2 regions of the Luteimonas yanweni genome follow, and region 2 is predicted to be linked to the other one. Evidence: predicted binding sites of a transcription regulator. Region 2 holds the regulator's gene; the other holds the start of a gene.

Region 1 (15,800 bases), on a different contig from region 2:
GCGGTGGCCACGGAACTCGTGCACGCGGGTGGCCGGCAGGCCGATGATCGAGTAGCGGCCGAAGCGCTCGCCGCCTTCGACCGATTCGAACAGGCAGCTGTGCGGGCCGTCCGCCAGCTTCAGGTAGACCGAGAGCGGCGTGTCGAGGTCGGACAGCACCTCGCGCAGCACCGGGATGCGGGTGTGGCCGGCGGCGGCGTGCTGGTGGAACTGGTCGGGCGTCATCGTGGCTCCGTGGAAGATGCGTCGGCGTCGCCCCGGGAAAGCAGCGCACAGTCCAACGGCAGGTGCATGCGCAGCCGGCGGGCAACGGTTTCGGCGCGGAAACGGCGCCCTTCCACCGGCTCGCCGTCGAGGTTGATCGTCATCGGCTGCACGGCCTCGATCTCCAGCCACGGCAGGCGCGCACGCACGGCCACGCGTTCAAGCGCGGCACCGCGACCTTCGGCCAGCACCGTGCCGAGCGTGGCCGCGACCTCGCCTTCCAGGTCGGGGACGACGGTGACGTCGAGCAGCCCGTCGTCGACCAGGGCATCGGGACACAGCGCCTGGCCACCGCCGGCCTGGCGGCCGTTGCCGATGCCAAGCGCGATGAATCCACCTTCCCATTCGAACCCGGGACCGCTCAGGCGCGCGGCGATCGGATCGATCCGTCCAAGGCGGGCCAGCCCCGTCACCAGGTAGGCCAGGCCGCCAAGCAGCTTCTTCAGGCCTTCGTCGGTATCGACCGTCACCTGGGTGCCGAAGCCGGCACTGGCGAGGTTGGCCGCCCAGTGCGTCCCGTCCGCGCTCTCCAGCCGCAGCAGGTCGATGTCGCGCGCGGGCTCCGCCAGCAGCAGCTCGAGCGCGGCCAGGGGCGCGTCGGGGATGCCCGCGGCCGAGGCGAAATCGTTGGCCGTGCCCATCGGCACCAGCCCCAGCGCCGGCAGCGCGCCGGCCCCGGCATTCCGCCCGGCCAGCGCGGTCACGATTTCGCTCAGCGTGCCATCACCGCCGGCGGCAACGATGGCGTCGACGCCGTCCGCGACCGCGATGTCCACGCAGCGCGCGCCGTCGCCGTGCTCCCAGGTCACGCGCACCCCGATGTCCACGCCGCGCTTGCGGAGCGCTTCCACCGCCTCGCGCAGCGCGTCGTCGCCCGCGGCCTTGCCGTTGATGACCAGCAGCCAGCGGGGCGCGCTCATGCCTGCGGCCGGACGCAGCGATCGCAGGCGGGGCGGACGCTCACGGGGCGGCGGCGCCGCCCGCCCGGGCGACCTCGCGGCGCATCCGCGAGACCACGTCGGCGTAGTCCGGCGTGCCGAAGATCGCCGAGCCTGCGACGAAGGTGTCCGCGCCCGCAGCCGCGATCGCGCCGATATTGTCGGGCTTCACCCCGCCGTCGATCTCCAGGCGCACCTCGCGCCCGCTGGCGACGATGCGCTCGCGCACCTTGCGCAGCTTGTCGAGCGCCGAGGGAATGAAGCCCTGGCCGCCGAAGCCCGGGTTCACCGACATCAGAAGCACCAGGTCGAGTTCGTCCAGCACGTAGTCCAGCACGTCGACCGGCGTCGCCGGGTTCAGCACCAGGCCTGGCTTGCAGCCCGCCGCGCGGATCAGCTGGATGGTGCGGTGCACGTGCTGGCTGGCTTCGGGATGGAAGCTGATGAGCGTGGCGCCGGCCTCGGCGAAGTCGCCGACGATGCGGTCCACCGGCGACACCATCAGGTGGACGTCGATCGGCGCGGTGACGCCGTGCTTGCGCAGCGCGCTGCACACCAGCGGGCCAATGGTCAGGTTGGGCACGTAATGGTTGTCCATCACGTCGAAGTGCACCCAGTCCGCGCCGGCGGCGAGCACGTTGTCCACCTCCTCGCCAAGGCGGGCGAAGTCCGCGGACAGGATGGACGGGGCGATGACGGTGGGCAGCATGGCGGACTCGCAGCGTGGCGGAGGGACGACGCCGGCCGCGCGCGCTGGCCGGGGCGCCGGACCGGGAACGGTGATTCTACCGGGGCCCGCCCTGGCGGCGGCCGCGTGTCTTGCGGATCCGGTCGTAGGCGCGGTTGATCTCGGCCGCCTTGCGCTGGGCCTGTTCCAGCAGCTCCGGCGCGGCGCCGGCCAGGCGGTCGGGGTGGTACTGCGACATCAGCCGGCGGTAGGCGAGGTCGACCTCGGTCTCGCTGGCCTCCGGACCCAGGCCGAGGACGCTCCAGGCATCGTGGTCGGGGCGCCGGAACCAGTCGCTGTCGAACGCGTGCCCGATCAGCAGGCCGATGAGGCCACCGGCCGGATGCCGCATCAGCAGCCAACCGGCGATGAATCCGAGGAGTTTTCCGTACCAGCGCTTCATGCGCGTGATTCTAGCGTCCCGGGTCGCATAAACACCGCGCATCGCTACAATGCCCCCCCGAAGGCCCCAAGACGACCCATGGCAACGACCCTGCTCGAAGCCCACCTTCCCGGGCTCGAACTGCTCCATCGCGGCAAGGTCCGCGACGTGTACGCGCTTCCCGCAGGCTCCGGCCCGGATGCGCTCGGCCCGCTGCTGCTGATGGTCGCCACCGACCGCCTCAGCGCCTTCGACGTGGTGCTGCCCGACCCCATCCCCGGCAAGGGCGAGATGCTCTGCCAGGTCTCGAACTTCTGGTTCGACCGCACCGAGCACCTCGTGCGCAACCACCTCACCGGCATCGACGTGGCCTCGGTACTGCCCGAAGGCGTGGACCACGCGACCTATCGCCTGCGTTCGGTGGTCACCCGCCGGCTGAAGCCGGTGCCGGTCGAGGCCATCGCGCGCGGCTACCTGATCGGCAGCGGCTGGAAGGACTACCAGCGCACCGGGCGCGTGAGCGGCATCGCCCTGCCCGACGGCCTGCGCCAGGCGGAACGGCTGCCGCAGCCGATCTTCACCCCTTCGACCAAGGCCGCCGCCGGCGACCATGACGAGAACATCGACTTCGACACCATGGTGCGCACGATCGGCGCCGAGCTGGCCGAACAGGTGCGCGACGCGAGCCTGCGCCTCTATGCCTTCGCGGCGGACTACGCGGCGGAGCGCGGCATCATCCTGGCCGACACCAAGTTCGAGTTCGGTACCGACGCCGACGGCCGCCTGTACGTGATGGACGAGATGCTCACGCCAGACTCCTCGCGCTACTGGCCCGCCGATGCCTACGAGGTCGGCAGCAGCCCGCCGAGCTACGACAAGCAGTTCGTGCGCGACTGGCTGGAGACGCTGGACTGGGACAAGACCGCGCCGGGTCCGCGCCTGCCCGCGGACGTGATCGAACGCACCCGCGCCAAGTACGCCGAGGCGCTGCAGCAGCTGGCCGGCATAGACATCGACGCGGCCGGCTGAGCCGGAACCCGCGGCGGCCCCTACAAAGAGGGTCCGGTCTGCTGGAGGCCGGCGGCATGTAGGGCGCCGGTGATGGCGGTGCGCGCGGCGTCGAGCGTTTCGCTGCGCGGCACGATGCGCGTGCGACGGTCGAGGGTCTGCGCCAGGCCCTGCGCCACCAGTTCGCCGTGGGCGGTGGCCAACGCTTCGGCGGTGGCCGGGTCGAGCAGGCCGGCCTCGCGGCAGGCCAGGACCAGCTCGCGCGTCGACCGCGGCGCGAGCAGCGCCGGATGTGCCGCGGCGTGACCGAGCACCAGCGCCTGCAGCAGGAACTCCAGGTCCACCAGCCCGCCTTCGCCCTGCTTCAGGTCGAACAGGCCGTCGCGGCCGCGGTCGAGTTCGCCGCGCATGCGCGCACGCATCGCCGCCACGTCCGCGGCCAGCGCCGGCCAGTCGCGCTGGCGCCCCAGCGCCGCCGCGCGCACGCCTTCGAACGCAGCGCACAGGCCCGCGTCGCCGGCCACGCAGCGGGCGCGCACCAGGGCCTGGTGCTCCCAGGTCCAGGCGCGCTCGCGCTGGTACTCGCCGTAGGCCGAGAGCGAGGACACCAGCAGGCCGCTGCCGCCGTCCGGACGCAGGCGGACGTCGACTTCGTACAGGCGGCCGGCGCCGGTGATCGTGCCCAGCAGGAGCACGATCTTCTGCGCGAAGCGCGCGAACCAGCGCTGCGCTTCGAGCGGGCGCGCGCCGTCGGACAGGGCGTCGGCGGGCGCGTCGTACAGGAACACCAGGTCGAGGTCGGAGCCGATGCCAAGCTCCTCGCCGCCCAGGCTGCCGTAGCCGATGGCGGCGAACGGTGCGCCGGCCACCACGCCGTGCGCGGGACGCATCTCGCGCCGTGCCAGTTCGACCACGGTGGCGAGCACGCCGTCGGCCAGCTGCGTCAGCTGGCGCGCGCTGTCGACGGCGGCCATGCGTCCGTCCAGCGTGGCCAGGGCGATGCGGAAGCTCAGCGCCTGGCGGGTCTCGTTGAGAGTGAACAAGGCACCCTCGATGTCATCGCGCTGAAGCGCGGCCGCGCAGGCGGCATCGATCTGCCTGCGCCCGGGCATCGGTCCGTCCACGCGCGCATCCAGCAGCTCGTCCAGCAGCAGCGGGTGCGCGGCGACGCGTTCGGCGAGGAAGGCGCTGCGGGTCACCAGGTCGATCAGCCGCGACAGCGCCGCGGGCTGTTCGTCCAGCAGGGCCAGGTAGCTGGCGCGCCGCAGGATGTTGTGCAGCAGGGCCAGCAGCCGGCGCATGGCCTGCAGCGGGCGATCGGCCGGCGCGCTGGCCTGGAGCATCACCGGCATCACCCGGTCCAGGCGCGCGCGCGCGGCGTCGGACAGGTCGCGCACGCTGGGCGAGCGCACGAAGTCGCGCAGGGCGGCATCGACCTCGCCCGCGTCGCCGAAGCCGGCCGCGGCCAGCACCGCGGCGTCGCCGCCCTCGGGCAGCGCGCGCCAGTAACCGGCCAGGTCGCCGCTGACAGCGCCGCGTGATTCGTCGCGATGCGCGAGCAGGGCATCGAACTCGGCGGCCACGCGTTCGCGCCGCGGTTCCAGCGCGGCAAGCAATGCGTCCCAGTCGGCGTGGCCCAGGCCTTCGGCGATGCGCAACCGGTCCAGCGGCCCGGTCGGCAGCACGTGGGTCTGCGCATCGCGCAGCATCTGCAGCCGGTTCTCGACCCGGCGCAGGAACAGGTAGGCTTCGGCGAGCTCGTCCGCGGCAGCCGGCTCGACCTGGCGCGCGGCGCACAGGGCATCGAGCATCGGCAGCAGGCTGCGGCCGCGCAGCGCCGCCTCGCGGCCACCGCGGATCAACTGCAGCGCCTGCACCAGGAACTCGATCTCGCGGATGCCGCCGGGCCCGCGCTTGATGTCGTCGGCCAGGTCCTTGCGCGCGACTTCGGCCGCGATCGCCGCCTTCATCTCGCGCAGCCCCGCCAGCGCGCCGTAATCGAGGTAACGCCGGTACACGAAGGGCCGCAGCGCCACCAGGAAGCGCTCGCCGGCGTCGATGTCGCCCGCTACCGGCCGCGCCTTCTGCCAGGCGTAGCGCTCCCAGTCGCGGCCTTCGCGCTGGAAGTACTGCTCCATCGCCGCGAAGCTCAGCGCCACCCGGCCGGCGTTGCCAAAGGGGCGCAGGCGCAGGTCGACGCGGTGGCAGAAGCCATCGGCGGTCTGCTCGTCGAGCAGCTTCGCCAGCGCGCGGCCCAGGCGGGCGAAATAGTCCTCGGCGGCGAGCGGACGCGCGCCGTCGCTTTCACCGGCTTCGGCATAGGCGTAGACGAGGTCGACGTCGGAACTGAAGTTCAGTTCGCCGCCGCCCAGCTTTCCCAGGGCGAACACGACCAGCCGGACCGGCGCACCGCTGCCATCGCGGACCACGCCGTGGCGCGCGGCCAGCTGGGTTTCCACCGCGGCCAGCCCGAGCTGCAGGCAGGCCTCGGCCAGGCGCGTGCTCCCGGCGAGGGTCTCGCCCACCGCGTCCAGCCCGGCCAGGTCGCGCCAGACCAGGCGCGCCGAGGCGGCATGCCGCCAGGTGCGCAGCTGGCCCGGCCAGGCGTCGGGCGCGTCCGGATCCAGCCGGGGTGGCTCGATGGGCGCGGACGGATCCTCCAGCAGCGCCTCCAGCACCCGCGGCTGGCGCGCGAAGACCCCGGCCGCGAAGTCGCTCGCGGCCACCACCCGCCGCAGCGGCTCGCCGCCCCGCCGGACCAGCCCATCGTCCAGCAGGGCCAGCAAGCGGTCGACGTGGGCGCGAAGCAGCGCGGGGGCGTCCTGGGGGGTCACCGGATCCATCCGCCGATTGTGGCACCGGCTCCGGCCGCACGCCGCACCTGCCGGGGCCGGGACAAAAAAAAGCCCGAAACGGCGGACCGCTTCGGGCTTTGCTCCCTCCCCCACGTCGGGTGCAGGACGATCGTGAAGGAAACGTTATGCAACTTGCACGCTGCAGCGCAAAACGAGACTCGCCAGTTCAGGAATTGCGGGCCGACCGGACGGGCAGCGGGCCGCGGCCGAAGTCACGCAGCAGCTCGCGGGCGGCATTGCGCCCCGGAAGGCCGGTGACGCCACCGCCCGGATGCGTGCCGGAACCGCACAGGTACAAGCCCTTGAAGGCGCCGCGGTAATTTCCCTGCCCCAGCAGCGGTCGAGCCGAGAACAGCTGGTCGAGGCCCAGCGAGCCGTGGAAGATGTCGCCGCCGACCAGGCCGAAGCGACGCTCCAGGTCCAGCGGCGACAGCGCCTCGTAGCCGAGCACGCTGCGCGCGAAGTTGGGCGCCACGCCGTCGACGGTGTCGATCATCAGCCGGGCCACGGCGTCGCGGTGCAGGTCCCAGCCGCCGTCGACGTCCGGATGGACGTGCTGGCAGAACAGGCTCGCCACGTGCCGGCCCGGAGGCGCGAGGCTGTCGTCCAGGGTCGACGAGATCACCAGTTCGACGATCGGGGCGCGCGACCAGCCAGCGTTGTGCTCTTTCGACTTCGCATCGAAAAATGCCTGCTCGAAATAGCGCAGCGAGGGTCCGACCAGGATGCCGCTCTGGTGGTGCGGCTGCAGCGCTGTGCCGGGCGCGGCGCTGAAGTCGGGCAGCTCGGACAGCGCCACGTTCATGCGGAAGGTGCCGGAGCCGCAGCGGTAGCGCGCGATGCGCTGCGCGGTGTCCCCGTCGAGCTGCGCGTGCGGCACGAGCTTCGTGTACAGCAGCTTGGGGTTGAGGTTGCTGGCGACTGCCCTGGCACGCAGCTCGCGGCCGTCGGCCAAGGCCACGCCCACGGCGCGGTCACCGACCAGCAGCAGCTGGGCGACTTCGATCCCGGTCTCGACCACGACGCCCCGCACCGCGCATTCGGCCGCCATCGCCTGCGTGATCGCACCCATGCCGCCGATCGCATGCCCCCACGCACCCTGCTTGCCGTTGACCTCGCCGAACACGTGGTGCAGCAGCACGTAGGCACTGCCGGGCGTGTAGGGGCTGGCGAAATTGCCGACGACCGAATCCCAGCCCAGCGCGGCCTTCAGCGGATCGGACTCGAACCAGTGGTCGAGCAGTTCGCCGGCGGACTTGGTGAACAGGTCCAGGAGGTCGCGCCGGCCGCGCATGTCGAGGTGGCGCAGGCGCCGCGCGACTGACACCGACGCCAGCCAGTCGGCCAGCACGAAGCCATCTGAAACGTTCGGCGGCGTGAGCAGCATCAGCTCGCGCAGCACGGAGACCACGCGCTCCAGCATCGCGAAGTACCGCGGCAGCCGTTCGGCATCGCGCGCCGACCACCTGGCCACCTCGGCCTGGCCGTGCTCGCCGCCCAGGCGGAAGGCGCGGCCGTCGGGCAGCGGCAGGAAGTTCGAGAACGGCCGCTCGACCACGCGCAGCCCGTGCTCTGCAAGGCGCAGGTCGGCGATCACCCGCGGGTTGAGCAGGCTCACCGTGTAGCTGGCCACCGAGTTGCGGAAGCCGGGATGGAATTCCTCGGTCACCGCGGCGCCGCCGACGATGCCGCGGCGCTCCAGCACCCTTACCTTCAGTCCCGCGCCGGCCAGGTAGGCGGCGCAGACCAGGCCGTTATGGCCGCCGCCGATGATCAGGACGTCGTCGGCCTCGGCCATGCCCGTCAGCCTTCCGCGTTGCCGATCGGAGCGCGTGCGGCCAGCAAGGCCTCCACTTCGTCGGCCAGGCGCGCCGCGGCATCGGGGCGGCCAAGGCGCGTGGCCGCCGCGGCGGCTTCGGCAAGGCGCAGGCCGTCCTGGTACGCCGCGGCGCCGTGGCCGGGTCGCGCATCCGCCCGCGCACCCGCCTCCGCGAACAGGTCCTGCAGGCGCGCCGCCAGGGCTTCGGCGGTGAAGCCGCCATCGTCCTCGCGCATGCACCAGCCCGCGCCCATGCGCTCGAGCGCCAGCGCGTTGCCACGCTGCTCATCGCGCGAACCACCCTGCGGGATCGGCACCAGGATCGCGGGACGTCCCACCACCAGCAGGTCGGCGATGGTGGTCGCGCCGGCGCGGGTCACGACCAGATGGGCGTCTCCCAGCTGCGCGGCCATGTCGTCGAAGAAGGGCCGCAGGTCCACCCGGATGCCGGCGTCGCGCAGCGTCGCGCCGATGGCATCGGCATCGTCCCCGCGGTACTGCAGCGACACCTGCAGCCGCTTGCGCAGTGCCTCGGGCAGGGCCAGCAGCGCCGGCGGCACGACGCGGCCGAAGACCGCGGCACCCTGGCTGCCGCCCACCACCAGCAGGCGCAGCGGCGCGTCGTCGGCCAGCGGCGGATACGGCGCGCTGGCCGCCGTCAGGATGTCCGCGCGCACCGGGTTGCCGGTTTCCACCAGCTTGCCCTGCGCGGCGGCGTCGACGCCTCCGATGTCGCCGAACGAAGTCGCCACGCGATCGGCGAAGCCCAGCAGCCTGCGGTTGGCCAGGCTCAGCCGCGAGCCCTGCTCGTGCAACAGCAGCGGCAGGCCGAGGCTGCGCGCGGCCAGCGCCGGCGCGAAGCTTGGATAGCCGCCGAAGCCCGCCAGCAAGCGGACGCCGCGCCGCTTCATGTCCCCGCGCGCCGTGGCCGTGGCGCGCAGGATCACCGCGGCCGCCGCGAGCTTGCCGCCGATGCCTCCGGCCAGGCTGCGCGCCGGCAGCACGAGGTGCGGCAGCCCCTCCAGCGCCTGCGTGAAACGGGCGCCGCGCGCTTCCGTGTAGATGACCACGCCATGCCCGCGCGCCTGCAGCTCGCGCGCCAGCGCCTCGGCGGGAAACAGGTGGCCGCCGGTGCCGCCCGCGGCAAGGCCGATCGTGGCGCGCGGGGCGCGCCGGATGTCATCGTGCATGCGGACGCCTCAGTGCGCTTCCGCGGGCGCCTTGCCGCGGATCCGGTGGAACAGGCTGGCCGCGCCCACCACGAGCGCGCCCACCAGCATGCCCACCACGAGGCTGGCGCCGGTGTCCGCCACGAAGCCCGGCAGGCCCCAGCCCTCCATCACCTCGACCAGGTGGTGCAGGGCATCGATGTTGTGCACGAAGATGCCGCCACCCACCAGGAACATGGCGATGGTGCCGATGATGCCCAGCGCCTTCATCATCCACGGTGTCACGTAGAGCAGCGCGCGCCCCAGCGCCGGCACGAGCTTACCGGGCCGCTTGTCCATCCAGAGGCCGGCGTCGTCCATCTTCACGATCGCCGCGACCAGCCCGTAGATGAAGACCGTCACGCCCAGCGCGATCAGCGACAGCGCCACCGTCCGCGTCAGCAGCGACTCCTCGGCGACCACCGCCAGCGACAGCACGATGATCTCGGCGGAGAGGATGAAGTCGGTGCGCACCGCACCCTTGATCTTCTTCTTCTCCATCTCGATCGGGGTCTCGCCGGACGCCAGCACCGCCTGCGCCCGCGCCTCCGCGTCCGGCTTCGCGTGGGAGTGGAACAGCTTCTCCAGCACCTTCTCGAAGCCCTCGTAGCTGAGGTAGGCGCCGCCGACCATCATCAGCGGGATCACCAGCACGGGCGCAAGCCAGCTGATCAGCAGCGCCGCAGGCACCAGGATCAGCTTGTTGACCAGCGAGCCCTTGAACACGCCCCAGACCACTGGCAGCTCGCGGTTGGCCTTCACGCCGGCGACCTGCTGGGCATTGAGCGCGAGGTCGTCGCCGATCACCCCGGCGGTCTTCTTCGCGGCGGCCTTGGTCAGGATGGAGACGTCGTCGAGCAGGGTGGCGATGTCGTCGAGCAGGGTGAGCAGGGAGGCGCCGGCCATCAGAGCTCCGTCGGGGGCTGGGGAGGGCGGATTGTCGCACCGCGACCGGCCGGCTCGCGATACGCGTCCGTCACGGCCGCGCGTCCAGGCTCTCGACCAGCCCCTCGTCGTCGCGGAGCCAAACCAGTGTTGAAGCGCGCCTTGGGCATCGCCATGGCCTTCATCGGCCTGATCGTGGGCGCCGGCTTCGCCTCCGGGCAGGAGATGATGCAGTTCTTCGTCGCCTTCGGGACCATGGGCATCGTCGGCGCCGTGATCGCATCGCTGATCATGACGGTCAGCGGGATCGCAGCCTTCCAGCTGGGCAGCTACACCCAGGCCACCGAGCACACCGCTGTGTTCCGGCTGGTCTCGCCGCGCGCCGTGGCCGGCTTCATGGACCTGGTCACGATTGCCACGCTGTTCGCCATCGGCTTCGTGATGTTCGCCGGCGGCGGCGCGAACATGGCCCAGCAGTTCGATTGGCCCGTCTGGGCCGGCGCCACGCTCACCCTCGCCGCGGTGCTGGTGGCCGGCATGTTCGACGTCTCCAAGGTCACCCGCATCATCGGCGTCATGACGCCCTTCATCATCGTGTTCCTGGTGGGCGCCTCGCTCTGGTCGATCGCAACCGCCGACGCCGACGTCCGGATGCTGAACGTCGCGGCCGCGCAGGTCCGGACCACCCTGCCCAACTGGTGGGTGGGCGCACTCAACTATGTCGGGCTGTGCGTGGTCACGGCCGTGTCGATGGCCATCGTCATGGGCGGCGACGTGTTCGACACGCGCGCGGCAGGCGTGGGCGGGCTGCTGGGCGGGCTGCTTTTCCTCGTGCTGCTGACGCTGTCGGTGGTTGCCCTGTTCCTGCAGGTGCGCACGGTCGGCAGCGATGAACTGCCGATGCTGGCGCTGGTCGACGCCATCCATCCCACGCTCGGCGCAGCCATGTCGGTCGTGGTGTTCGCGATGATCTTCAACACCGCGCTGGGCATGTTCTACGCGCTTGGAAAACGCCTCACGCGACGCCGGCCGGAGTGGTTCCGCAGGGTCTACATCGCCTCGGTGCTGGTGGGCTTCGGGCTGAGCTTCATCGGCTTTCGCGAACTGGTGTCGTATGTCTACCCGGCCTTGGGCTACCTCGGGCTTGGCGTGATCGTGGCGATGGGAGCGGGCTGGCTGCGCGGACGCGAAACCATGTCCGCCGAATCGGCGCGCCGGCAGCGGCTGCGCGCTCTGGCCACGCTCCGCCTCGACCCCAGGCAGGAATTCACCGATCGCGACGCGGCCGAGCTGCGGGAGCTGTCGGAAGACTCCAACCTGTCCACCTCGGACCTGCACGCCATCATCGTGGACCGGGCCGAAAAGGCGCTGGCCGCGGATCCGGAGGTGGACTACGTGCCCCTGCCCGACGATGCCGAGCCGACCGGGATCCTGAGTGAGCCAGGACCCGCGGAAGGCGACCCCTCCGGCCCAGAGCACTCGGACCGCTGAGCCCCGGCCTGCCTGGCCATGCCCTGGCGCGGCCTCGCGCCGCAAACGAAAAAAGCCCCCGCATCGCTGCGGGGGCCCTCGTTTTACTGCGGTGACGCAGGGTCGCTTGGGATCAGAACCCCATGCCGCCCATGCCGCCCATGTCGCCGCCGCCGCCCATGGCCGGCTCTTCCTTCTTGGGAAGCTCCGCCACCATGGCTTCGGTGGTGATCATCAGGCCGGCGATCGAGGCCGCGTTCTGCAACGCGGTGCGGGTGACCTTGGTCGGGTCCAGGATGCCGAACTCGATCATGTCGCCGAACTCGCCGTTGGCGGCGTTGTAGCCGAAGTTGCCCGAACCGTCCTTGACCTTGTTGACGATGACCGACGGCTCTTCGCCGGCGTTGGTCACGATCTCGCGCAGCGGGGCTTCCATCGCGCGCAGGGCGATCTGGATGCCGTGGTTCTGGTCTTCGTTGGCACCCTTCAGGCTCTCGACCGCGGTCTTGGCGCGCAGCAGCGCGACGCCGCCGCCCGGGACCACGCCCTCTTCAACCGCCGCACGCGTGGCGTGCAGGGCGTCTTCGACGCGGGCCTTCTTCTCCTTCATCTCGATCTCGGTCGAGGCACCGACCTTGATCACCGCAACGCCGCCAGCCAGCTTGGCCACGCGCTCCTGCAGCTTCTCGCGGTCGTAGTCCGAAGAGGTCTCTTCGATCTGCGCCTTGATCTGCTTGATGCGGCCTTCGATGCCCGAGCCTTCGCCCGCGCCGTCGATGATCGTGGTGTTTTCCTTGGTGACCTGGATCTTCTTCGCGCGGCCCAGGTCGTTGATGGTCGCCTTCTCGAGCGACAGGCCGACTTCCTCGCTGATCACGGTGCCGCCGGTGAGGATGGCCATGTCTTCCAGCATCGCCTTGCGACGGTCGCCGAAGCCCGGGGCCTTCACGGCCACGACCTTGACGATGCCGCGGATGGTGTTCACCACCAGGGTCGCCAGGGCTTCGCCCTCGACTTCCTCGGCGACGATCAGCAGCGGCTTGCCGGCCTTGGCCACGCCCTCGAGGACGGGCAGCAGGTCGCGGACGTTCGAGATCTTCTTGTCGTGCAGCAGGATGAAGGGATCATCCAGCTCGGCCGACATCGACTGCTGGTTGTTGATGAAGTACGGCGACAGGTAGCCGCGGTCGAACTGCATGCCCTCGACCACGTCCAGCTCGTTGTCCAGGCCCGAACCCTCTTCAACGGTGATCACGCCTTCCTTGCCGACCTTGTCCATCGCCTGGGCGATCAGGTCGCCGATGTTGGCGTCGGAGTTGGCGGAGATGGTGCCGACCTGGGCGATTTCCTTCGAGGTCGACGACGGCTTGCTGATGCTCTTCAGCTCTTCCACGGCAGCCTTGACCGCCTGGTCGATGCCGCGCTTGAGGTCCATCGGGTTCATGCCGGCGGCGACCGCCTTCATGCCCTCGCGGATGAACGCCTGGGCCAGGACGGTCGCGGTGGTGGTGCCGTCACCGGCGTCGTCGGACGTGCGCGAGGCGACTTCCTTCACCATCTGCGCGCCCATGTTCTCGAACTTGTCGGCCAGCTCGATCTCCTTGGCGACGGACACGCCGTCCTTGGTGATCGTGGGGGCGCCGAAGCTCTTGTCGAGCACGACGTTGCGGCCCTTGGGGCCAAGCGTTGCCTTGACAGCGTTGGCAAGCACGTTGACGCCACGGACCATCTTGGCGCGCGCGTCTTCGCCGAAGCGGATTTCCTTCGCGGACATTTCAGTTACCTCGAATATGGATCAGGGAATGGGGGTTGCGATGCGCTTGGCGCGCGCTCAGCCGACGATGGCGAGGATGTCGTCCTCGCGCACGATCTTGTATTCGGTGCCTTCGTGCTTGTACGCCGAGCCCGAGTACTGGCCGTAGATGACCTTGTCGCCGACCTTGACCTTCGGCGCGCGCACGCTGCCGTTGTCCAGGGCCTTGCCCTCGCCGATGGCGATCACTTCGCCGCGGGTGGGCTTTTCCTTGGCATTGTCGGGGATGACGATGCCGCCGGCGGAAATCTCGTCGGCTTCGATCGGCTTGACTACCACACGGTCGTAGAGCGGCTTCAGGTTCATGACAATCCTCACAAGTGATTGATTTTGCTTGACAAAAAAACGAATCGGTCGCGGAGTCTAGCAGTCGGCCCTGCCGAGTGCCAAAACGCGCGCCGCGAAAACCCGGCAGTGCCGGGATGTCCGCAAGATGGGGGGGCGTTCGCGGGGTTCAAGGGCCCCGGAGGAAATAAAAGGCCCGGCTCAGAAGCGCCAGGCGCCGACAACCATGGTCTCGCCGTTGTTGGGCGCGTGCAGGCTGGCGTTCGAGACATGGCGCAGCAGCAGCGAGAAGCGGTCCCACCGCCAGCCGGCGGTGGTCACGAACTGCGGATCGCCGGACAGGGCGTCCGTCTCGCCGGACTGGGCGCCGATGCCGGCACCAAGCGTAAGGCCGTTGTCGGTGCGCTCGTAGCGCAGGCCCACGTAGCCGATCAGGACGTTGTCGGACAGGTCCCGGCCACGCACGTGGCCGCGGCCGTCGACGTGGATGGCGCCGACCTCGCCGCGGAGTACCGCGTTGTCCAGCTCCCGCAGTTCCGGCAGCCAGGCGACCGAGGCCACCTTGGTGAACTCGCGCTCGGTGGTCTTGGAGCCGCCGGCGGCGACCTCGATGCCGGTCGCGGCAGCGGCAGGCAGCGCGAGCACGAACAGGACTGCGGCCAGTCCGGCGCGGAGTGCGGCCGGGCGGATTGGAAAGGACATGGGATGACCTGGATGAATTGGGGGGGAATTCGCTCCACAAGAATACGTTCGCCGCGTCGCGCTGGCGTGCAGATGGGCGGGATAGTGCTTTCCCTGTCTGGCAGCCGTCATGTTTGACGTTTAGATTGCGTGGTTCACGAAGAGGGGAGTACCAGATGCGACCTGTCAGTTCCCGGCTCTGCTGCGCGATCGCGCTGGCGATGGCCGCCACGTTCCCGGCCCAGGCCGAAGTCTTCATCAACGAAATCCACTACGACAACGTCGACACCGACGTCGGCGAGGCGATCGAGGTCGTCGGCAGCGCCGGAGAAAGCCTCGCCGGCTACCAGATCGTGCTCTACAACGGCAGCAACGGCTCCTCGTACGACACCGACACCCTGTCCGAAGGCAGTCTCGCGACCTGCGGTGGCAAGGTCCGCTTCGCCACTATCGAATACCCCGAGAACGGCCTGCAGAACGGCGCGCCCGACGGCATCGCACTGGTCGACCCGCAGGGCAACGTCGTCCAGTTCCTGAGCTACGAAGGCGTGATGGTGGCCAGCAACGGCCCGGCCGCCGGCATGAGCAGCACCGACATCGGCGTCATGCAGCCCAACAGCACGCCGATCGGCCAGTCGCTGCAGCTCGGCGGCACCGGCAACGTCTCCGCCGACTTCACCTGGGCCGAGGCCGCCAGCCAGACATTCGGCGCCTGCAACAACGACCAGTCCTTCGGCGAGCCCGGCAATGCCGCGCCGCGCGTGGTCGAGACCTTCCCGACCCAGGGCTCCAGCGACTTCCCGTACGCGGCCGAGCTCACGGTCACCTTCAGCGAGCCCGTCATCGCGCAGCCGGGTGGGTTCACCCTGGCCTGCGAAGGTTCGGCGCGCCGCAAGCCCACGCTCGACCACGTGTCGCAGGCGACCAGCTTCACCCTGACGCCTTCGATTCCGCTGATCCCCAGCCAGAGCTGCTCGCTCCTGGTCGACGCCGACTTCATCGTCGACCTCGACGAAGCCGCGCCCGAGGCCGACACCGTCATCGACTTCCGCGTGAAGAGCTCGGACAGCGGCGGTGGCGGCGAGTACTACGGCCGGGTCAACGATTCCAGTCCGGAACAGCTGCGCTGCTCGCTGCACGAGACCATCCGCGGGCACGTCGCGTATCCCTACAGCGGCAGCGGCACCAGCACCTGGACGATCCTCGAGATCGCCGACGAGGATCCCAACGACGCCGGCAAGATCCTCGACGTCTACCGCAACCGCAGCTACGCCAAGGGCTCCGACCGCGCCGGCAGCGGCGGCAGCAACAAGTACAACCGCGAGCACACCTGGCCGAATTCGCTCGGCTTCCCGGATCGCGTGGGCGACCTGGGCTATCCGCACTCGCCGTACACCGACACCCACATGCTTTACCTGAGCGACGAGGTCTACAACGGCAACCGCGGGAACATGCCCTTCGCCAA
Region 2 (15,800 bases):
CTGGACCGCGTCCAGGCCCAGGGCCGCGACTTCGATCGCCAGCGAGATGCGCGACAGTTCTCCGCCCGAGGCCACCTTGCGCAGCGGTCGCGGCGGCTGGCCGGCATTGGCGGTGACCAGGAATTCGGCGCGCTCGGACCCCTGGGCGTCCGGTGCGTCGCCGGCGGTGGGCTCCAGCGCCACTTCGAAGCGGCCGCCGCCCATGCCGAGCTCGGCGATCAGCGTGGTGGTGGCCTCGCCCAGCGCGGAAGCCGCCTTGGCCCGGGCCCTGGCGAGGTCCGCGGCGGCAGAGCGCCATGCGCCGGCGGCGGCCTCGATTTCGCCTTCCAGCCTGCCCAGGCGATCGGCGGAGCCGACCAGGGATTCGAGCTCGGCGGCCAGCGCATCGCGCTGCGCGGCCAGCTCGTCCGGTGCGACCCGGTGCTTGCGCGAGAGTTCGTGCAGGCGGGCGAGGCGGCGCTCCTGCTCCTGCAACTGTTCGGGATCGATGTCGAGGTCGGCGCGGACGCGGTCAAGCAGCACCGCGGCTTCGTCGAGCTGGATGGCGGCGCCCTCGAGCATCGCATCGACACCGGCCAGGCGCGGCTCGTGCGCCTGCATGCGGCCAAGCAGGCTGCGCAGCTGCTGCACGGCGCCGGGCAGGGCGTCGCCGTCGCCGCCCAGGCGCTCAAGTGCGATGTCGCAGGCCTCCACCAGCTCCGTGCCGTGGGCCTGGCGACGGTGGGCCGCGACCAGCTCCGCGATCGCGTCGGGCTCCAGCATCTCGCGCTCGAGTTCGCCGTGCTGGTGGCCGAGGAAGTCGATGCGATCGGTGACGTCACCCGCGGCGTTCAGGCGCTCGCGCTCCTGCAGCAGCGATGACCAGGCCCTCGCCGCCGTGGCCACCGCGGCCAGCTCGGCCTCGTGGCGCCCGAAGGCGTCGAGCAGCGCCAGCTGGCTGCCGCGCGACAGCAGCGCCTGGTGTTCGTGCTGGCCGTGGATCTCGACCAGCAGCGCCGCCAGGGCGGCCAGCTGCGACAGCGTCGCCGGGCGGCCGTTGATCCACGCGCGCGAGCCGCCGTCTGCGCGCAGGGTGCGCCGCAGCTGGCAGGCCTGGCCGTCGTCGAACTCCTGTTCGCGCAGCCAGTCCAGGCCCAGCGGCGAATCGGCGAGGTCGAACTCGGCATTGAGCTCTGCGCGCTGGGCACCGTGGCTGACCATGCCGGAGTCGGCGCGCAGGCCGGACAGGAAGCCCAGCGCATCGACGATCAGCGACTTGCCCGCGCCGGTTTCGCCCGAGACCACGGTCAGCCCCGGCCCGAACTCGAGCTCGGTGGCGGAGACGACGGCGAAATCCTTGATCGATAGGCGCTTGAGCATGGTGCGCGAATTGTGCCGTGGAGACGCGCAGCCTGCCATCGACCAATCTCGCAGCTTGCGACGAGCGTCCGTCGGACGTATACCCGCGGCATGTCCCGACGCCCTTCCGATCCCCTCGACCCGCGTGCCCGCCAGCTGTTGCGCACCCTGATCGCACGCCATATCCGCGACGGCGAGCCGGTCGGTTCGCAGACCCTGGTCCGCCACGCCGGGCTGGACGTGAGCGCGGCCACGGTGCGCAACATCCTGTCCGACCTGGAGGAAGTGGGCCTGCTTTCCGCGCCGCACACCTCGGCCGGGCGGGTGCCCACGGCGCGCGGCTACCGGGTGTTCGTGGATTCGCTGCTGCAGCTGAGCCCGCTGGGCGAAGCCGAATTCGACCGCCTCCGCGGTGGCCTGGCCACGGGTGGCGGCACGCAGTCGCTGCTGGGAAGCGCGTCGGAGCTGGTGTCGGCGATGACCCGCTTCGTCGGCGTGGTCAGCGTGCCGGGGCGCGAGCAGTTCGCCTTCCGCCAGATCGATTTCCTGCCGCTGGACGGGCAGCGGGTGATGGCGATCGTGGTCTTCGCCGACAACGAGGTGCAGAACCGCATCGTGCAGACCCGCCGCGCCTACGACGCCGGGGAGCTGGAGCGGGTGGCCAATTACCTCAACGCCCACTTCGCCGGCCAGCCGCTGGCCGGCATCCGCGCGACCCTGCTGCGCGAGCTGAAGGGCGCCCGCAGCGAAATGGAGGGCCTGCTGCGGGCGACCACCGAGATCGCCGGGCAGGTGCTGGTGCCCGATGGCGAGGACATGGTGGTGGCCGGTCAGGCGCGGCTGCTGGGCCTGCAGGACCTTGCCGACCTCGACCGCCTGCGCGAGCTGTTCGAGGCGTTCGCCGAGAAGCGCGAGATCCTGCAGCTGCTCGAGCGCACGGTGAAGGCCCAGGGCGTGCGCGTGTTCTTCGGCGAGGAGACCGGGGTCGCGTCCATGGCCGGGATGTCGCTGGTGACCGCTCCCTACGGCGCCGACGGCCGCGTGCTGGGGGTGCTCGGGGTGATCGGGCCGACCCGGATGGCCTACGAGCGGGTGATCCCGGTGGTCCAGGCCACCGCCCAGGTCCTCGGCGGCGCCTTGAATCCCGACGCGCCATCCCCACTGATTCCGGACCGAGCCATTCCGGACCAAGAAGAGCGATGACCACCGAACCGACGCCCGACCACGCCGCCGAGGCGCCCGCCGAAGACCTTCCCCTGGACGATGTGATCGAATCCCTGCGCGCCGAGCTTGAACAGGTGCGCGCGCAGTCCCTGGTGGACCGGGCCGATCTCGAGAACCAGCGCCGCCGCCTGGAGCGCGACGTCCAGAACGCCTGCCGCTTCGCCAACAAGCAGATCCTTGGCGACCTGCTGCCCGTGTTCGACAGCCTGGACGCGGCGCTGGCCGCGGCGGGGGGCAACGGGCCCCTGCGCGAGGGCATCGAGCTGACCCTGCGCGAGCTGCGGCGGGTCACCGGCAACCACGGCCTGTACGAGATCGCCCCGGCCGCGAACGATGCATTCAACCCGGACCTGCACCAGGCCATGAGCGTGATCGAGGCCGACGGCGTCGACGCCGGCGCGGTGGCCCAGGTGTTCCAGAAGGGCTACCGGCTCAACGAGCAGCTGCTGCGCCCGGCCCTGGTCGCGGTATCCAGCGCCGACTGAGTGCAGGCCGCACCGGATGGCCGCCGGCGCTTGAAGCCACGGCGGCCCATCCCCAGATAGCAGTCATCGGCGGCATCGCCGCCCCCCGAATCCAGACACAGAGGCATATTCCCATGGCAAAGATCATCGGCATCGATCTCGGCACGACCAACTCCTGCGTGGCGATCATGGACGGCGGCAAGGCCCGCGTCATCGAGAACAGCGAAGGCGACCGGACCACCCCGTCGGTCGTCGCCTACACCAAGGACGGCGAAGTGCTGGTCGGCGCGTCCGCCAAGCGCCAGGCCGTCACCAACCCCAAGAACACCTTCTATGCGGTGAAGCGCCTGATCGGCCGCAAGTTCACCGATGCCGAGGTCAAGAAGGACCTTGGCCTGGTGCCGTACGCCATCGTCGAGCACGACAACGGCGACGCCTGGGTGCAGACCAGCGACGGCAAGAAGCTCTCGGCGCAGGAAGTCTCCGCGCGCATCCTCGAGAAGATGAAGAAGACTGCCGAGGACTACCTGGGCGAGAAGGTCACCGAAGCCGTCATCACCGTGCCGGCCTACTTCAACGACTCGCAGCGCCAGGCGACCAAGGACGCCGGCCGCATCGCCGGCCTCGACGTCAAGCGCATCATCAACGAGCCGACCGCGGCCGCGCTGGCCTATGGCCTGGACAAGGACGGCGGCGACCGCAAGATCGCCGTGTACGACCTCGGCGGCGGCACCTTCGACATGTCGATCATCGAGATCGCCGAAGTCGACGGCGAGAAGCAGTTCGAGGTGCTGGCCACCAACGGCGACACCTTCCTCGGCGGCGAGGACTTCGACAAGCGCGTCATCGACTACCTGGTCGAGGAATTCAACAAGGACCAGGGCATCGACCTGCGCAAGGACCCGCTGGCCCTGCAGCGCCTGAAGGACGCCGCCGAACGCGCCAAGATCGAGCTCTCGACCGCGCAGCAGACCGAGGTCAACCTGCCTTACGTGACCGCTGACGCATCCGGTCCGAAGCACCTCAACATCAAGCTGACCCGGGCCAAGCTCGAGGCGCTGGTCGAAGACCTGGTCAAGAAGACGATCGAGCCCTGCCGCACCGCGCTCAACGACGCCGGCCTGCGCGCCAGCGACATCAACGACGTGATCCTGGTCGGCGGCCAGACCCGCATGCCCAAGGTGCAGGCTGCGGTGGCCGAGTTCTTCGGCAAGGAGCCGCGCAAGGACGTGAACCCCGACGAGGCGGTCGCCATCGGCGCCGCGGTGCAGGGCGGCGTGCTGGCCGGCGACGTCAAGGACGTGCTGCTGCTGGACGTGACTCCGCTGTCGCTCGGCATCGAGACCCTGGGTGGCGTGTTCACCAAGATCATCGAGAAGAACACCACCATCCCGACCAAGGCCTCGCAGACCTTCTCCACCGCCGAGGACAACCAGTCGGCCGTGACCGTGCACGTGCTGCAGGGCGAGCGCGAGCAGGCCCGCTACAACAAGTCGCTGGCGAAGTTCGACCTCAGCGGCATCGACGCCGCGCCGCGCGGCATGCCGCAGGTCGAGGTGTCGTTCGACATCGACGCCAACGGCATCGTGCACGTGACCGCCAAGGACAAGAAGACCGGCAAGGAGCAGAAGGTCGAGATCAAGGCCGGCTCGGGCCTGTCGGATGACGAGATCCAGCGGATGGTCGCCGACGCCGAGGCGCATCGCGAGGACGACAAGAAGTTCCACGAGCTGGTCGGCGCGCGCAACCAGGCCGATGCGCTGGTGCACGGCACCCGCAGCGCGATCAAGGACAACGGCGACAAGGTGCCGGGTGACGTGATCGGCCGCGTGGAGTCCGCCATCGCCGACGTCGAGACCGCGATGAAGGGCGACGACAAGGGCCAGATCGAGGCCAGGACCAAGGCGCTGGAGGAAGCGGCCCAGGCATTGTTCGCCGCGGCCGGTGCCGCCGGCCAGGGCGGCGACGCGCAGGGCGATGCGGGCCAGGATCCCGCCGGCCAGGCGGCGGACGACGTCGTCGACGCCGAGTTCACCGAGGTCAAGGACGACGACAGCAAGGCCTGACCGCCCCTGAGCCAGTGAAGCGGCCATGGCCGCAATGGCCACTCGAATGTGGGAGCGGCCATGGCCGCGATGGCCACGCCGTGGCGGGGACCGGATGAACTCCGGTTCCCGCCGCGTATCCGGACCCCGTACCGATGGGTCCACCAGGCAGCACGGACCTGATCGATGAGCAAGCGCGATTACTACGAAGTCCTCGGCGTCGGCCGCAACGCCACCGAGGACGAGCTGAAGAAGGCCTATCGCCGCTGCGCGATGAAGCACCACCCTGACCGCAACCCCGGCGACCACGCCGCCGAGGCTGCGTTCAAGGAGTGCAAGGAGGCTTACGAGGTGCTGTCCGACGGCGGCAAGCGCCGCATGTACGACCAGCACGGCCACGCCGCCTTCGAGCACGGCATGGGCGGCGGGAACGCCGGTCCCGGTTTCGGCGGCGGCCCGGACGTGGGCGACATCTTCGGCGACATCTTCGGCAACATCTTCGGTGGCGGCGGCTCCCGCGGCCCGCGTCGCGGCGCCGACATCGGCTACGTCATGGAGCTCGACCTGGAGGATGCCGTCGCCGGCGTCGAGCGCCGCATCGAGCTGCCGACCCTGGTGGAGTGCGAGCCCTGCGATGGCACCGGCTCCGAGGACGGCCAGCTCGAGACCTGCGACACCTGCCAGGGCCACGGCCAGGTCCGGTTCCAGCGCGGCATCTTCTCGATGCAGCAGCCGTGCCCGTCGTGCAACGGCCGCGGCAAGACCTACAAGAGCCCGTGCCCGGCCTGCCGCGGCAACGGCCGCGTGGAGGAGGAGAAGGTGCTGTCGGTCAAGGTGCCCGCCGGCGTCGACAGTGGCGACCGCATCCGCCTGTCAGGCGAGGGCGAGGCCGGCCCCGCGGGTACCCAGCCCGGCGATCTCTATGTCGAGGTGCGCGTGCGTCCGCACGACATCTTCGAGCGCGACGGCGACGACCTGCACTGCGAGGTCCCGATCCGCATTTCCCAGGCGGCGCTCGGCGACACCGTGCGCGTGCCGACGCTGGGTGGCGAGGCCGAGATCCGCGTGCCGGCCGAGACCCAGACCGGCAAGGTCTTCCGCCTGCGCGACAAGGGCGTGAAGTCCGTGCGCAGTCGCGCCCCCGGCGACCTGTACTGCAAGGTCGTGGTGGAGACGCCGGTCAACCTGACTCCCGCGCAGCGCGAGCTGCTGGACCAGTTCGAGGCCACGTTTGCCGGCGAGGGCGCACGCCGCCATTCACCGCGCTCGAGCACCTTCGTCGACGGCGTGAAGGGCTTCTGGGAGCGGATGACGTCCTGACGCCGGGATGCGGAGCGCGTTCGAGTGCGTGATGCGCATGAACGTGCTTGTCGGCGCCGTGCCGCGTCGCTAGCCTTGCCTGCATGGGCGATCCAGTCAGGTTCCTGATCCACGGCGGCAGCGGCCGCATGGGCCGCGCGCTGCTGCGGCTTTGCGCAGAAGGCGTGCCGGCCGGCTGCACCGTGGTCGCGGCGGTTTCGCGCCGGCCGCCGCAGCGCGTGGTCGACGGCGTGCCCCAATTCTCCACGAGCGAGCTGTCCGGCGTTCCCCGGTTCGACGTGGCCATCGACTTCAGCCTGCCCGAGGGCTTCGATCCGCTGCTGGCCCTGTGCCGGCAGCGCGGGGCGGCGCTGGTCTCCGGCACCACCGGGCTGTCCGGGGAACAGCGGCAGGCGATGGCCGACGCCGCGACCGGCATCCCCGTGCTCTGGGCGGCCAACTTCAGCCTCGGCGTGGCCGTGCTGGAAGAGCTGGTGGAGCGCGCCGCCGGCACCCTGGCCGGCTGGGACTGCGACATCGTGGAGACCCACCACGTGCACAAGAAGGATGCCCCCTCGGGCACCGCGCTGGCCCTCGGGGCCGCCGCAGAGCAGGCCGGAGCCGGGCCGCGCTATGCCAGCCTCCGCGCCGGCGACGTGGTCGGCGAGCACCTGGTGCAGTTCACCGGCCCCGGCGAGCGAATCGAACTGGTCCACCGCGCCACCAGTCGCGACGTGTTCGCGCGCGGCGCCCTGCTCGCGGCCTCGCGCCTGCGGGCCATGGGGCCGGGCGCCTGGCGCCTGCGCGACCTGCTGCAGGCGCCGTGACGTTCAGCGTCGGCGTGCGCCGTGCTGGCGCGTGCGGGGCCGCGCCGGTATCATTCCCGCTCGCCTGAACCACTTGCCTCCGGGCCGGCCGATGCCGGGCCGGCGGTGTCTTGCAACCCCACGTAGGCGACCGCCAGTGACCCCACCCGCAATCCTCGCGCTTGAAGACGGCACCGTCTTCGAAGGCGTTTCCGTAGGCGCGCCCGGCCTTTCGGTCGGCGAAGTCGTGTTCAACACGGCGATGACCGGCTACCAGGAGGTCCTGACCGACCCCTCGTACGCGCGCCAGATCGTCACCCTGACCTATCCCCACATCGGCAACACCGGCTGCACCGCCCAGGACGACGAGTCCGGACAGGTCTGGTCGGCAGGCCTGGTGGTACGCGACGTCCCGCGCCGCCCCAGCAGCTGGCGCAGCCGCGCGGCGCTGCCGGAATGGTTGGCCGACCGCGGCGTGGTCGCGATCGCCGGCGTCGACACCCGCCGCCTGACCCGCCTGCTGCGCGCGCGCGGTTCGCAGAATGGCGCGGTGATGGCCGGCGAGATCGATATCGACAAGGCCGTCGAGGCCGCGCGCAAGTTCCCCGGCCTCAAGGGCATGGACCTGGCCGGCGTGGTCAGCACCGACGCCCGCTATGACTGGAACGAGGGCGGCCTCGACCTTGATGCCGGCACCTTCCGCAAGGTGGCGCCGCGCTTCCGCGTCGTGGCCTGGGACTACGGCGTGAAGCGCAACATCCTGCGCATGCTCGCCGACCGCGGCTGCCACGTGACCGTGGTTCCGGCGCGCACCACCGCCGCCGAGGCGCTGGCGCTGAAGCCCGACGGCGTGTTCCTCTCCAACGGCCCCGGCGATCCCGAGCCCTGCGACTACGCGATCGAAGCCATCCGCGACGTGCTGGCCGCGAAGGTGCCCACCTTCGGCATCTGCCTGGGGCACCAGTTGCTGGCGCTGGCGGTCGGCGCGAAGACGCTGAAGATGGCCAACGGCCACCACGGCGCCAACCATCCGGTGCAGGACCTCGAATCGGGCAGGGTGATGATCACCTCGCAGAACCACGGCTTCGCGGTCGACGAGGCGACGTTGCCCGGCAACGTGCGTGTCACCCACCGCTCGCTGTTCGACGGCAGCAACCAGGGCATCGCGCTCACCGACGCGCCGGCCTTCAGCTTCCAGGGACACCCCGAGGCCGCTCCCGGCCCGCAGGACGTGACCCCGCTCTTCGACCAATTCGTCGCGCTGATGGAGGCGCACTGATGCCCAGGCGCACCGACCTCAAGACCATCCTCATCATCGGCGCCGGCCCCATCGTCATCGGCCAGGCCTGCGAGTTCGACTACTCCGGCGCCCAGGCCTGCAAGGCCCTGCGCGAGGAGGGTTACCGCGTGGTGCTGGTGAACTCCAACCCGGCCACGATCATGACCGACCCGGAGATGGCCGATGCGGTCTACATCGAGCCGATCACCTGGCAGATGGTCGAGAAAATCATCGCCAAGGAGCGCCCGGACGCGCTGCTGCCGACCATGGGCGGCCAGACCGCGCTCAACTGCGCGCTGGATCTTGCCGACAACGGCGTGCTCGAGAAGTACGGCGTCGAGCTGATCGGCGCCAGGCGCGAGGCCATCATGATGGCCGAGGACCGCGAGCTGTTCCGCGTGGCCATGGGCGAGATCGGCCTGGAGTGCCCGAAGGCGGCGGTCGCGAAGACGTTCGAGCAGGCGGTCGAGATCCAGGCGACCGTCGGCTATCCGACCATCATCCGGCCCAGCTTCACGCTTGGCGGCAGCGGCGGCGGCATCGCCTACAACAAGGAAGAGTTCGAGGAGATCGTCAAGCGCGGCCTCGAGCTGTCGCCGACCAACGAGGTGCTGGTCGAGGAATCCGTGCTCGGCTGGAAGGAGTTCGAGATGGAGGTGGTCCGCGACACCGCGGACAACTGCATCATCGTCTGCTCGATCGAGAACCTCGACGCGATGGGCGTGCACACCGGTGACTCGATCACCGTCGCGCCGGCGCAGACCCTCACCGACCGCGAGTACCAGCGCCTGCGCCAGGCCTCCATCGACGTGCTGCGCAAGATCGGCGTCGACACCGGTGGCTCCAACGTGCAGTTCGGCATAAACGCCGAGACCGGGCGCGTGGTGGTGATCGAGATGAACCCGCGCGTGTCGCGCTCGTCGGCACTGGCGTCGAAGGCCACCGGCTTCCCGATCGCCAAGGTCGCGGCCAAGCTGGCGGTCGGCTATACGCTCGACGAGCTGAAGAACGAGATCACCGGCGGCAGGACCCCGGCCTCGTTCGAGCCGACGATCGACTACGTCGTCACCAAGATCCCGCGCTTCGCGTTCGAGAAATTCCCGCAGGCGGATTCGCGCCTGACCACGCAGATGAAGTCGGTGGGCGAGGTGATGGCCATGGGTCGCACCTTCCAGGAATCATTGCAGAAGGCGCTGCGCGGGCTCGAGACCGGCAAGGTCGGCCTGGATCCCACCGGCCTTGACCTGGAGAGTGGAGAAGGCCAGTCCGCGCTGCGCCGCGAACTTCGCGAGCCCGGCCCGGAGCGCCTGTTCCACGTCGCCGACGCCTTCCGCGCCGGGATGAGCGTGGACGAGGTGTTCGGCCTGTCCTGGATCGATCCCTGGTTCCTCGACCAGATCGAGGACATCGTGGCCGCCGAGCGCGAGGTCGAGGCGGGTGGCGTGGAGGCGCTGGACGCGTCGCGCCTGCGCGCGATGAAGCGCATGGGCTTCTCCGACGCCCGCCTGGCGCGGCTGGTCGGCGTGGAAGAGAAGGCCGTGCGCGCCCTGCGCCGCGCCTTCGGCATCAAGCCCGTGTACAAGCGCGTGGATTCCTGCGCCGCCGAGTTCGCAACCACCACCGCCTACCTGTATTCGACCTACGAGGAAGAGTGCGAGGCCGCGCCGAGCGACCGCGAGAAGATCATCGTGCTCGGCGGCGGCCCCAACCGCATCGGCCAGGGCATCGAGTTCGACTACTGCTGCGTGCACGCGGCCCTCGCCCTGCGCGAGGACGGGTACGAGACCATCATGGTCAACTGCAATCCGGAAACCGTCTCGACCGATTTCGACACATCCGACCGCCTGTACTTCGAACCGGTGACGCTCGAGGACGTGCTGGAGATCGTCGAGCTCGAGCAGCCGAAGGGCGTGATCGTGCACTACGGTGGCCAGACGCCGCTCAAGCTTGCGCGCGCCCTGGAAGCCAACGGCGTGCCGATCATCGGCACGTCGCCGGACTCGATCGACCTGGCCGAGGACCGCGAGCGCTTCCAGCACCTGGTCGACGAACTCGGCCTGAAGCAGCCGCCCAACCGCACCGCGCGCAGCGCCGAGCAGGCGCTGGTGCTGGCGCGCGAGATCGGCTATCCGCTGGTGGTGCGCCCGAGTTACGTGCTTGGCGGCCGCGCCATGGAAGTGGTGCATGCCGATGCCGACCTCGAGCGCTACATGCGCGAGGCGGTGAAGGTGTCCAACGACTCGCCGGTGCTGCTCGACCGCTTCCTGGACAACGCGGTGGAAGTGGACATCGACGTGATCGCCGATGCCGACGGCCAGGTGCTGATCGGCGGGGTGATGGAGCACATCGAGGAGGCGGGCGTGCACTCCGGCGATTCGTCCTGCTCGCTGCCGCCGTACTCGTTGTCCGCGGCCACGAAGGCCCGGTTGCGCGAGCAGGTCACCGCGATGGCGCGCGCACTGGGCGTGGTCGGGCTGATGAACACCCAGTTCGCGGTGCAGTCCGACGAGGACGGCCAGGACACGATCTTCCTGCTCGAGGTCAACCCGCGGGCCTCGCGCACGGTGCCCTTCGTGTCCAAGGCCACCGGCGTGCCGCTGGCCAAGATCGCGGCGCGCTGCATGGCCGGGCGCACGCTGGCCGACCAGGGCATGACCGAAGAGGTCGTGCCCGGCTACTACTCGGTCAAGGAAGCGATCTTTCCCTTCGCCAAGTTCCAGGGCGTGGATCCGATCCTGGGCCCGGAAATGCGCTCCACCGGCGAGGTGATGGGCGTGGGCCACGACTTCGGCGCCGCGTTCGCGCGCGCGCAGGAAGCGGCCGGGATCAGGGCGCCCGAGCCGGGCAAGGCCTTCGTCTCGGTGCGCGACCCGGACAAGCGGCGGGTGCTGCCCGTCGCGCGTGCGCTGCTGGACCGCGGCTTCTCTCTGGTCGCGACGTCCGGCACGGCCAACTGGCTGCGCGAGCATGGCCTGGACTGCGAGTCGATCAACAAGGTCGCCGAAGGCCGGCCGCACATCGTCGACCTGATCAAGAACGGCGACATCGCCTACATCGTCAACACGACCGAAGGGCGCCAGGCGATCGCGGACTCGTTCTCGATCCGCCGCGAGGCGCTGCAGCAGCGGGTGACCTACTCGACCACCATTGCCGGTGCGAAGGCCTTGCTGCATTCTCTTGAATATCGCGGCAGCGGCCCGGTGTGGGCGCTGCACGAACTGCACGAGGAGTTGAAGAAGACATGAGACCTCCGATCACGGCACAGGGTGCGCAGCGTCTGCGCGCGGAGCTGGAAGAGCTGAAGAGCGTCCAGCGGCCTGCCGTCATCAATTCGATCGCCGAGGCGCGTGCGCACGGCGACCTGAAGGAAAACGCCGAGTACCACGCCGCGCGCGAGCAGCAGGGCTTCATCGAGGGCCGCATCAAGCAGCTCGAGAGCGAGCTCTCGCACGCGCAGGTCATCGACGTCACGACGCTCAAGGTGGGCGACAAGGTGGTGTTCGGCGCCACCGTGCTGCTGGCCGACGAGGACAGCGGCGCAGAGAAGCGCTACCAGATCGTGGGTGACCTCGAGGCCGACATCAAGATGGGCATGATCGCCATCTCGTCGCCGGTGGCGCGCGCGCTGATCGGCAAGCATGCCGGCGACGTGGTGACCATCGAGGCGCCCGGCGGCACCAGCGAGTACGAGATCGTCGAGGTCAGCTACGGCTGATCCGGCGATGCCGGCGCCCGACACCATCATCCTGCTGCTCCCCGCCGCCGCCCGGCTGGGGCGGCAACGCCTGTCCGCTGCGAGCGCGAAGCCGCTTGGCCGCGGGACGCGCCTGGCCGATGGCATGGCCGGGCGACGCGCGCAACTGCTGCGGCACTTCCCGCTGCGCGGCGATGGCTGGCCGATCGCCGCCCTGTCGCGGCAGGCGGAGGTCGGCGACGCCGTCGGGTCCGCCTGGCTGCGCGCCGACCCGGTGTGGCTGCGCCCAGACATCAACGGCGTGCGCCTGCTCGCGCATGGCGAGGCACTGGCATTGACGCGCGAAGAGTGCGACGAGCTGCTGCCCGCCCTGCGCCCGCTGTTCGGCGATGCGGGCTTCGAACTCGATGCGCCCGATCCGGCGCGCTGGTACCTGCGCCTGCCGAAGGACACGAAGGTGCCGGAGTTCTCGGATCCCGGTGACGCCCTGGGCGAGGACGTCTTCGAGCACCTGGATATCAGCCCCGAGGGCCGGCGCTGGCGCAACCTGGAAAGCGAGGCCCAGGTCACCCTGCACAACCATCCGCTCAATGCACGGCGGGTGGCACGCGGCCAGGCGCCGGTGAATGCGCTGTGGTTCTGGGGCGGCGGCCGCTTGCCTTCGGCGAGCGGCAAGGATGGCGCGACGGGCTTCAGCGACGATGACACCGCGCGCGCACTGGCCGCCGCCAGCGGACGCGGCGCGGCGCTGCCGGCGCGGTTCATGGGCGAGCCCGGTGTTTACGACATCGAAGGCACCCGCGACCTGCAGTGGATCGAGCGCGAGTGGCTGCTGCCCGCGCTGGGAGCGCTGCGCACGGGCCGCATCGGCACCCTGTGCCTGGATGACGGCGATGGCTGGCGCCTCGTGCTGGGCCGCCGGCACCTGCTGCGCTTCTGGCGCGGCGCCGCGTCGTGGCCGGCAACGTGACGACGCCGCGCACCATCCGGCGGCGGACGCCGGCGGACGCCGCTCCCCGGGGTGCAGGGTCGGGCGCCGCTGCCTGGCCGGCGGAAATCCCGCCGCTGCTGCGCCGCATCTACGCCGCGCGCGGGGCCATGGACATCGATTCCGCGCGCCCGCGCCTGGCCGGCCTGCTGCCGCCGGATGGCCTGCTCGACCTGGATCGCGCCACGGAGCTGCTGTCGTCTGCGATCACCGAGGGACGCCGCATCCTCGTGGTCGGCGATTTCGATGCCGACGGCGCCACCGCCTGCGCTGTCGCCGTGCGTGGCCTGCGCATGCTGGGCGCGCGCGGAGTGCTGCACGCGGTGCCCAACCGCGTGACCCACGGCTACGGCCTGTCGCCTTCGCTGGTGGCCGAGCTGGCGCCGCTGCAACCGGACCTGCTGGTCACCGTCGACCACGGAATCGCCTGCCACGCGGGCATCGATGCCGCCAAGGCGCTCGGGTGGCAGGTGCTGGTCACCGACCACCACCTGCCCGGCGAGCAGCTGCCGGCCGCGGACGCGATCGTCAATCCGAATCGCACCGGTGATGGCTTTGCCGGCAAGTCGCTGGCCGGCGTCGGCGTCATCTTCTACGTGCTGCTGGCGCTGCGCGCGCGGATGCGCTCGGAAGGCCGTCTGGAGGACAAGGGGCCGGATCTCTCGACCCTGCTGGACCTGGTCGCCGTCGGCACCGTGGCCGACCTCGTGCCCCTGGACGCCAACAACCGCGCGCTGGTTGCCGCGGGCCTGCGGCGGTTGCGTGCAGGTCGCGGCTGCGCGGGCCTGGCGGCGCTGATCGACGTGGCGGGTCGCACGGCGTCGCGCATGGGCGCGGGCGACATCGGCTACGCGGTCGGCCCGCGCCTCAACGCCGCCGGGCGGCTGGAAGACATGTCGCTGGGGATCGAGTGCCTGCTCTGCGACGATCCGGCGCGCGCGCGTGAACTTGCGCAGCGCCTGGACGCGATCAACCGCGAACGCAGGACCGTGCAGCAAGGCATGCTGGACGAGGCCGAGCGCGCCCTGTCGGTGCAGGCCCTTGACGGAATCGGGCAGGGCGGCGCCGTCCGCGCCGCCATCTGCGCCTATGACGCCGGCTGGCACCCCGGCGTGGTCGGCCTGGTCGCATCCAAGCTGAAGGAACGCCTGCACCGGCCCGTGGTCGCCTTCGCGCCGGCGGAGCCGGGCGCGAGCGCGCTGCGCGGGTCGGCGCGCTCGATCCCCGGCTTCCACGTGCGCGATGCACTGGCCGCCGTTGATGCGCGCCACCCGGGCCTGATCGAACGCTTCGGCGGGCATGCGATGGCGGCCGGGCTCAGCCTGGACGCGCGCAACCTGGGGGCCTTCGAAGCGGCCTTCCTCGCCCATGCCGAAGCCACCCTCGACGCCGCCACCCTCCAGGCGACCATCGACAGCGACGGCGCGCTGGCGCCCGCCGAATTCGACCGTGCCCACGCCGAAGCGCTGCGCGACGGCGGACCCTGGGGGCAGGGCTTCCCGGAGCCGCTGTTCGACGGCGAGTTCGAGGTGGTCGAGTGGCGCGTGGTCGGCGAGCGCCACCTCAAGCTTGGGCTGCGCTGCGCAGGTGCGCGGACGCCCTTGGCGGCGATCCATTTCGGCGGCTGGCGCAACGAGCCGCCGCCGTCGCGCCTGCATCTTGCCTACCGGCTTGCGCCCGATGATTACCGCGGCGGCGATGCGATCCAGCTGATCGTGGAGCACGCCACCGCCGCCGTGGATCAACCCGTGGCCGGGCCCGTCGTCGCAGTGGCTGCGGGGCGGTAGAGCCGCAGCGCGCGCAGCAGAGCGACCGCGCCGATGATCACCGCGACGTAGCCGCCCGCGGCCGCTACGAACGCGGCGACATGCCGGGACGGCCAGCCGCCGGCCGCGTAGGCGATTTCGAGCAGCGAAAGAATCCCGTAAGCCAGTGCCAGGGCGATCAGGACGCGTGCCATGCGCGCGACGGGCCCGCCGGCATCGTCGGGAAAGCCGGTGCGCATCAGCACGCCGATGCAAAGCAGCGTGCCCGCCACGCCGCCGGCATGCCCGGGGTCGAGCCACGGCACGAAGCCGCTCGCAAGCGCCAGGCCGATGGTTCCGGCCAGGCCCAGGAGCCACGCCCGCCACGCGCCCTGGCCGCCGGCCTCGAGCCTGCGCATGAACGCCACCGCAAGCAGTGACCCCACGACGCCGACCACCAGCCCTCCGAGCACGTCGGCAAGGAAATGGCGGCCGAGGTACATCCGCGACACGCCCATCAGCAGCGGCCAGGCGACCACCAGTCCCCAGACCCACGCCCGCCGGGCGCGCAACAGCAACGCCATCGCGAGCACGAAGGCGGTCGCGGCACTGGTGTGCCCGCTGACGAAGCCGAAGCTTGCGTCGCGCCGGGCACGGGCCGCGGTGATGGCCGCCGGGGAGGGCAGCGCCCAGAAGCCGTCCGCGGCGCCATCGCCCACCAGGTGCCGCCCTGCCTCGCCCTCGTCGAGGATCCGCGCGTCCACTTCGCTTGGCCGCGGCAGCCCGAACCCGTGCTTGGCGGCGTCGGTCGCGGCCACCACGAGCATCAGTGCCAGCAGCACCCCGAGTCCCGGCCGCAGGCGTACCCCGAACAGCAGGACGAGGACGGCCGGCACGTAGGCGCGGCCATCGCCGAGC

The links. The regulator HrcA, encoded in region 2, represses chaperone genes, less so after heat shock. The targets are predictions, from matches to a motif close to TTNGCACTCNNNNNNNNNGAGTGCNAA.
Region 1: a site for HrcA is predicted at 13,733-13,759, ahead of groES (co-chaperone GroES). Genes of this name have one in related genera too.

The regions. Positions count from the first base shown of each region.
Region 1 covers NZ_JBCLVC010000007.1:80,603-96,402, forward strand. Annotated here, with positions in the region: gene trpE (anthranilate synthase component I) at 1-225, opposite strand, end outside; gene yegS (lipid kinase YegS) at 222-1,184, opposite strand; gene rpe (ribulose-phosphate 3-epimerase) at 1,225-1,911, opposite strand; gene WCE39_RS03370 (J domain-containing protein) at 1,988-2,332, opposite strand; gene WCE39_RS03375 (phosphoribosylaminoimidazolesuccinocarboxamide synthase) at 2,411-3,340, shown strand; gene glnE (bifunctional [glutamate--ammonia ligase]-adenylyl-L-tyrosine phosphorylase/[glutamate--ammonia-ligase] adenylyltransferase) at 3,361-6,162, opposite strand; gene WCE39_RS03385 (phytoene desaturase family protein) at 6,341-7,972, opposite strand; gene WCE39_RS03390 (UDP-N-acetylglucosamine--N-acetylmuramyl-(pentapeptide) pyrophosphoryl-undecaprenol N-acetylglucosamine transferase) at 7,978-9,183, opposite strand; gene WCE39_RS03395 (DUF808 domain-containing protein) at 9,193-10,107, opposite strand; gene WCE39_RS03400 (YkvI family membrane protein) at 10,237-11,577, shown strand; gene groL (chaperonin GroEL) at 11,690-13,330, opposite strand; gene groES (co-chaperone GroES) at 13,388-13,675, opposite strand; gene WCE39_RS03415 (hypothetical protein) at 13,856-14,356, opposite strand; gene WCE39_RS03420 (endonuclease) at 14,512-15,800, shown strand, end outside.
Region 2 covers NZ_JBCLVC010000008.1:286,063-301,862, reverse strand. Annotated here, with positions in the region: gene recN (DNA repair protein RecN) at 1-1,359, opposite strand, end outside; gene hrcA (heat-inducible transcriptional repressor HrcA) at 1,450-2,541, shown strand; gene grpE (nucleotide exchange factor GrpE) at 2,538-3,047, shown strand; gene dnaK (molecular chaperone DnaK) at 3,161-5,092, shown strand; gene dnaJ (molecular chaperone DnaJ) at 5,258-6,391, shown strand; gene dapB (4-hydroxy-tetrahydrodipicolinate reductase) at 6,475-7,197, shown strand; gene carA (glutamine-hydrolyzing carbamoyl-phosphate synthase small subunit) at 7,334-8,455, shown strand; gene carB (carbamoyl-phosphate synthase large subunit) at 8,455-11,700, shown strand; gene greA (transcription elongation factor GreA) at 11,697-12,170, shown strand; gene WCE39_RS05390 (phosphoglycerate mutase) at 12,178-13,119, shown strand; gene recJ (single-stranded-DNA-specific exonuclease RecJ) at 13,116-14,924, shown strand; gene WCE39_RS05380 (phosphatase PAP2 family protein) at 14,879-15,800, opposite strand, start outside.